DNA from 2 places in the Arthrobacter sp. genome. Region 2 is predicted to be linked to the other one. Evidence: predicted binding sites of a transcription regulator. Region 2 holds the regulator's gene; the other holds the start of a gene.
What was found. Region 2 encodes HrcA, which represses chaperone genes, less so after heat shock. Its sites were predicted from a motif close to TTNGCACTCGNNNNNNNCGAGTGCNAA; they were not measured.

Region 1 (3,413 bases), on a different contig from region 2:
GGGCGACTGCGCAGGTAGGGAACTGGGCGGGAACTCCGCTGCAGACTTCAGTTATCTTCTACAACGGAGAAGCACAGCGGGCCAACGCGGAAGAGCTGTCCGCGCTCCTTGGAATCCCGACGCTGAGCGACTCACCTGAGTTCTCCAACGTCACCGTCGTGGCAGGACCCGGCTTCCAGTAAGCAGGTACTCTGCTTAACGCCCGCACCCAAAGTTAAGTCTCCATAACTATCCCCGCGGTCCATGCACGATATTCGTGCCTGTGGCTAAAGTAAGGGCCAGCCGCCCGGAACCAACGCCCTGGCCACATTTCGGCCCGGATCGGCCCGGCGGCTGTTCAGGCGGGTCATTCCGCCGGAGCGGAACCTAAAAGGGGAGAAAGAGCATGGCGCAGGGGATCGTCAAATGGTTCAACGGTGAAAAGGGCTACGGGTTCATCACCGTTGACGAGGCCCAGACCGACGTCTTCGTCCACTGGTCAGCAATCCAGTCAGCCGGGTACCGGACGCTGGAAGAAGGACAGCGGGTGGAGTTTGAGATCGGTGAAGGACAGAAGGGACCACAGGCCGAAGACGTTCGGACTGTGTAGTACGCCTAACCGGTGAGCAATGCCCACCACAGAACCGGCGGCCGGTGTTCCGGCCGCCGGTTCTGCTTTCCATCGGAGGCACGGAGCGTTACTCGCGCAGGGGCATGCCCCGCGCATCGGTGCGGAACGACTGCGCCCCCGCCAGAATCATGATGCCTTCCACGAAGCCCCAGATTGCACCAAAACCCCAGGTAAACACCGTCACGAGGATCTGCACCACGCCGATGGAGGTATACCCGAGGTAGAACCGGTGGACACCGAAACCGCCCAGGAAAATCCCGAGCAGTCCGGCTGCCAGCCGGGACTTGGGCGGATCCACCGCGTAGTAGTAGCCGGGAGGGTATACACCCGGCTGCTGCGGCCGGTAGTACCCCTGCTGCTGGCCCGGCTGCGGCGGTCCCTGCGGAAAGTTCGGCTGCCCCTGCGGCCCAGGGCCTGGGTGGGACTGCTGGTTCCAGGGCTGCCCGTACCCCTGCTGCTGCTGATCGCTGCCCTGGTCGCCGTAGTCTCCGGGAGGACGGCCATAGGGAGGTGGGGGTGGTACGGCGCTGGCACCATGCGGTGAGGCTGCCGGGGGTGCACCGGTGTGCTCATCATCCCGTTCCTCAGAAGGGCGGTCATTCGGCGGCTGGTTCATGGACATGGTCCTCACAGGTCTGGGGGGGACACCTGCCGGGAGCCTGGTCCCGGCGGTCTCCTGCAATTGCTGAAGAACCAATGTACGCCGCCTCACAGTCAATCGGGGGACCCTTCCGGGAGAATGTCCTCCGGAGCTCTGCCGCGGAGCGGTTTTAACCCCGAAACCTCGGCCGCCAGGCTAAGTGACTGCTTGCACTCAAAGGGCGGGAGTGCTAATTATTGACTTAGCACTCTTGCGGGTTGACTGCTAAGTCGCCGGTGTTGAGTGAACCAGCAAGCCACTGGGGTGAGGGACCGGAATGCGCGTAAAGAGATCGTGTGCTTCGCCCCGTCCGTCGCGGGCGCCTCAGCCAGGAATGCAACATCCAAGCATGACTGTTCCGGAAGGACGATAGCCGTTATGGCCAAGATCATTGCATTTGACGAAGAGGCACGCCGCGGCCTTGAGCGGGGCCTCAACACCCTCGCCGACGCCGTCAAGGTCACCCTCGGCCCGCGTGGCCGCAACGTCGTACTCGAAAAGAAGTGGGGCGCCCCCACGATCACCAATGACGGCGTTTCCATCGCCAAGGAGATCGAGCTGGACGATCCGTACGAGAAGATCGGCGCTGAGCTGGTCAAGGAAGTTGCCAAGAAGACGGACGACGTCGCTGGCGACGGCACCACCACGGCAACCGTCCTCGCCCAGGCACTCGTGAAGGAAGGCCTGCGCAACGTTGCTGCCGGCGCCGACCCCCTGGGCCTCAAGCGCGGCATTGAGAAGGCCGTCGCGGCCGTCACTGCTGAACTGCTTGCTTCCGCCAAGGAAATCGAAACCAAGGAGCAGATCGCTGCCACGGCTTCCATCTCTGCCGGTGACCAGCAGATCGGCGACCTGATCGCCGAAGCCCTGGACAAGGTTGGCAAGGAAGGCGTCATCACGGTCGAAGAGTCGAACACCTTCGGCTTGGAGCTTGAGCTCACCGAGGGTATGCGCTTCGACAAGGGCTACATCTCCGGCTACTTCGTCACCGACGCAGAGCGCCAGGAAGCAGTCCTCGAGGACCCCTACATCCTGATCGTCAACTCCAAGATCTCCAGCGTGAAGGACCTGGTTGGGATCCTGGAGAAGGTCATGCAGTCCGGCAAGCCGCTGCTGATCATCGCCGAAGACGTTGAAGCCGAGGCGCTGGCTACCCTGATCGTGAATAAGATGCGCGGCCTGTTCAAGTCTGTAGCCGTGAAGGCTCCGGGCTTCGGCGACCGCCGCAAGGCGCAGCTGGCTGACATCGCCATCCTCACCGGTGGCCAGGTCATCGCCGAGGAAATCGGCCTCAAGCTCGAGAACGCCACCCTGGACCTGCTTGGCCGTGCCCGCAAGGTCGTAGTCACCAAGGACGAAACCACCATCGTCGAAGGCGCAGGTGACTCCGAGGAAATCGCAGGCCGCGTCAGCCAGATCCGTGCCGAGATCGAGAACTCCGATTCCGACTACGACCGCGAGAAGCTGCAGGAACGCCTGGCCAAGCTGGCCGGCGGCGTTGCAGTCATCAAGGCCGGTGCCGCAACCGAGGTTGAGCTCAAGGAACGCAAGCACCGCATCGAAGATGCAGTGCGCAACGCCAAGGCTGCAGTCGAAGAAGGCATCGTTGCCGGCGGCGGCGTGGCACTGATCCAGGCTGGCCAGAAGGCATTCGCCGGGCTGTCGCTGGAAGGCGACGAAGCGACCGGCGCCAACATCGTCAAGGTCGCCATTGACGCACCGCTGAAGCAGATTGCCTTCAACGCCGGCCTCGAGCCCGGCGTTGTGGCTGACAAGGTCCGCAGCCTGCCGGAGGGCTTCGGCCTGAACGCCGCTACCGGTGAGTACGAAGACCTGCTGGCAGCCGGCGTCAACGACCCGGTAAAGGTGACCCGCTCTGCACTGCAGAACGCGGCTTCCATCGCCGGCCTGTTCCTGACCACCGAAGCTGTTGTAGCCGATAAGCCCGAAAAGGCTGCTCCGGCTATGGGCGGTGGCGACGAAATGGGTGGCATGGGTGGTATGGGCGGCTTCTAGCACCCATCCCACCGGTGTAAGCCGGTGAGCACTACCTGCGCTAAGGACGCGGTACCCGATTGGGTGCCGCGTCCTTAGCGTTGCCGGTGATTTGGGTGGCACGGCCCTTCGCGTTGCGGCTCTGAGCTGTGCAAGGCCGTTCAGATC
Region 2 (3,413 bases):
TGGAGCGAACGGACCGCTGGACCTGGCCGCTGCCGTGGCAGATATCGCAGGTACGCGGCGAAGTGCCGGGCTGGCAGCAGGATCCCTCACAGGTCGGGCAGAGAACCGCAGTCTCGACGTCGATCTTTTTGTTGGAGCCGAAGACGGCGTCCTTCAGATCAATCCGGACGTTGATGAGGGCGTCCTGGCCGCGCCGGGTGCGGGAGGCAGGGCCCCTGCCTCCGCCGCCTCCACCGGCTCCACCGCCGAAGAAGGTGTCGAAAATATCCTGGAATCCGAAGCCCTGGCCGCTGAAGCCGCCGCCGAACCCGTTGTCGGTACCGTTCTCGTTACCGGTCGTGTCGTAGACGCGCCGCTTTTGCGGGTCCGACAGGACCTCGTAGGCGTGGGTGACAGCCTTGAATTCATCGGCAGCGCCGGGGGCGGTGTTGACGTCCGGGTGCAGCTTGCGCGCAAGCTTGCGGTAGGCCTTCTTGATTTCCTCGCCGGTGGCATCCCGGCTCACGCCGAGAACCTGGTAGTGATCACTCACTCGTGCACATCGCTTCCTGTGTTGCGTACCCCGCCTTGGGGGTTTCTTGTCTTACCGGCAGCGCCGCTGGCAGCTGCCAATTCGTATCCGGTCTGTGGCCTGTCAGTCGTTCAGGACACGGGAAAGGTAGCGGGCGACGGCGCGAACCGCAGCCATGGTGTTGGGATAGTCCATACGCGTGGGACCAAGGACTCCTACCATAGCGGACGCGTCCCGGCCATACCCAGTGGCAACCACGGATGCCTCCGAGAGGGAGCCATAGGAGTTCTCCGAACCGATGCGGACGGAGACACCCTTGGCATCCTGTTCCATCTCGGAGAGGAGCCGCAGCATCACGACCTGTTCTTCGAGTGCTTCCAGGATGGGCCCGATGGTCAGGGGGAAGTCGCCTGTGGATCGGGCCAGGTTGGCCGTGCCTGCCATGATCATCCGGTCCTCCCGGTTGATACCGGCCAGCTGCTCCAGGCAGCGCGCCAGCGTACCCGCAATCCCGCGCAGCTGCGCCGGAACCGTTGCCAGGCAGTCGGTGAGGTGGCTCGTGATGCGGGTGAGGGTGCTCCCTGCCAGCGACTGAAGGAAGTGCTGGCGCAGTTCGTGCAGCGCCGGTTCGGTGACCGGGGCCGGAATGGTTGTCACCCGCTGCTCGACGCGTCCCGTGTCGGAGATCAGGACCACCAACACCTGTGACGGCGCGAGCAGGACAAATTCAATGTGCCGCACCTTTGCGTTGCCGAGGTGCGGGTACTGCACCACAGCTACCTGGTTGGTGAGCTGGGACAGCAGGCGGACCGTGCGGTCCAGGACGTCATCGATGTCCTCCGCTTCTTCCAGCAGGGTTTGGATCGCACGGCGCTCAGCTGCCGAGAGCGGCTTTACGTCCGAGAGCTGGTCGACGAAGAGCCGGTAACCCTTGTCGGTGGGAATCCGCCCGGCGGAAGTGTGCGGGGCAACGATCAGCCCTTCTTCTTCAAGAACTGCCATGTCGTTGCGGATGGTCGCCGAGGAGACTCCAAGATGGTGCCGCTCCACGAGGGCCTTCGAGCCAACGGGCTCACGGGAGTGGACGTAGTCTTCAACGATGGCCCGGAGCACCTCGAGCCGGCGTGGTTCACTCAATGGTTTCCCTCCCTCGCTGCGTCGCACATTTATACGGACTGGTCATGGAATGACTGTTAGCACTCGATGTACCTAAGTGCTAAGTCTAATACGATCCGGTGGCGTTGTTAGCATTGAACTTCCCGTGCAGGCAGCCACGCCGGCGCATTGCACCGCATTCAGGAATGAGGAATATTCCGTGTCGAATTACCACTGGGGGCCACAGGATCTTGCGGCCCCGTCCCGCAAGGCGCTGCGGCAGGTCGGAGCGGAAAAGGGCCTGGTCCTCGAAGTCGTGCAAACCGGCTGGGTTGGCGCTGTCCTCCGCACGGAAAAATCCGGCGGACTGCACCTGATGGTCCTGGAGGACGCGCATGGCCGCACCCGGTCCTTCGAACTGGGATTCGGATTCCTGCTTGAGGGCGAGCCCGTGGAAGTTGTGCCGGCGGTCAAGGCATCAGCCCCCGCTGTCCGGCGCACCGCCTCCGGGTCCGTCGCCGTCGCTAACCAGCGCGCCCGCACGGCCAGGGCCAGCCGGATCTGGGTGGAAGGCAAGCACGACGCCGAGCTCGTGGAAAAGGTCTGGGGCGATGACCTGCGCGTTGAGGGAATCGTCGTTGAGCCCCTGCATGGCGTCGACGACCTCGCCGCTGCGATCCGGGACTTCATCCCAGGCCCGGGACGCCGGCTGGGCATCCTGGTGGACCACTTGGTCGCGGGCTCCAAGGAGTCGAAGATCGCGGCCGAAGCGATGGCCGTGCCGGGCGCCGCCGGCAACGTGCTGATCGTCGGACACCCCTACGTTGACGTCTGGCAGGCCATCAAGCCCCAGGTGATCGGCGCGCAGTCCTGGCCGGTTGTTCCGCGGAACGAAGACTGGAAGACCGGCATCCTTAAAGGACTCGGTTGGCCGCACCGCAACCACACCGACATCGCCCTGGGCTGGAAGAAACTGCTGGGTTCGGTACGCACCTACGCGGATCTGGAGCCCACCCTGCTGGGCCGGGTCGAAGAGGTCATTGACTTCCTTACGAGCCCCTGAGCCCGCTGTCCCGCGAACCCTGCGGTACGCGGGGGCCTACCGGCACGCGGAACCGCCGGTACCTGCTCCTGCCGCCGAAGCCAGTACCCTTGATTGAACAACAGGTACCCGTGGGTGCAGACCCAGCGTCATCTGAGAGTTTAAGGAATGCAACTGTGTCCAACACACGCCAGAACCATCCGACCCAGCCGGAGAACCAGGGTTCACCAGCGCGCCCGGACTACCAGGGCGCCCCTGCCAATGCGCTGCCCCTGACGGCATCCGAGGACCGGCAGTGGGCCACGATGGCCCACTTCGGCGGCATCCTGGGGTTTGTCCCGTCCCTGATCATTTATCTGGTGTTCAAGGACCGCGGCCCGTTTACCGCCCAGGAATCCAAGGAAGCGCTGAACTTTACGCTCCCTCCCACGCTGCTCGCACTGCTGGCCTGGCTGCTTTCCTTCATTCCTGTGGTCGGCGGATTCTTCGCCATCATCAATGCGCTGCTCTGGATTGCGGTGGCCGTGGCTTCGGTCATTGCCGGCATTGAATGCAACCGCGGCCGTCCGTACCGCTACCGGTTGAACCTGCGCCGCATCCGCTAGGAAGCGCCCGAAGACTTACATAAGCGAAGCCCGCCATCAGGAGATGGCGGGCTTCGCTTATGTAGGCGCTTTCTAGGGCCGGGCGGGCTGCTAGGGCAGGGCAGGCCGTTACGGCAGGAGCCGGCGCACCACGGCGTCGGCCAGGAGCCGGCCGTTCAGG

Region 1: a site for HrcA is predicted at 1,453-1,479, ahead of groL (chaperonin GroEL). Genes of this name have one in related genera too.

The regions. Positions count from the first base shown of each region.
Region 1 covers NZ_DALZXY010000003.1:69,535-72,947, reverse strand. The annotation lists gene RTN46_RS01255 (LytR C-terminal domain-containing protein) at 1-182, shown strand, start outside; gene RTN46_RS01250 (cold-shock protein) at 386-589, shown strand; gene RTN46_RS01245 (TM2 domain-containing protein) at 678-1,226, opposite strand; gene groL (chaperonin GroEL) at 1,629-3,266, shown strand.
Region 2 covers NZ_DALZXY010000062.1:10,855-14,267, forward strand. The annotation lists gene dnaJ (molecular chaperone DnaJ) at 1-532, opposite strand, end outside; gene hrcA (heat-inducible transcriptional repressor HrcA) at 635-1,648, opposite strand; gene RTN46_RS11685 (DUF3097 domain-containing protein) at 1,827-2,669, shown strand; gene RTN46_RS11690 (DUF4870 domain-containing protein) at 2,825-3,253, shown strand; gene hemW (radical SAM family heme chaperone HemW) at 3,362-3,413, opposite strand, start outside.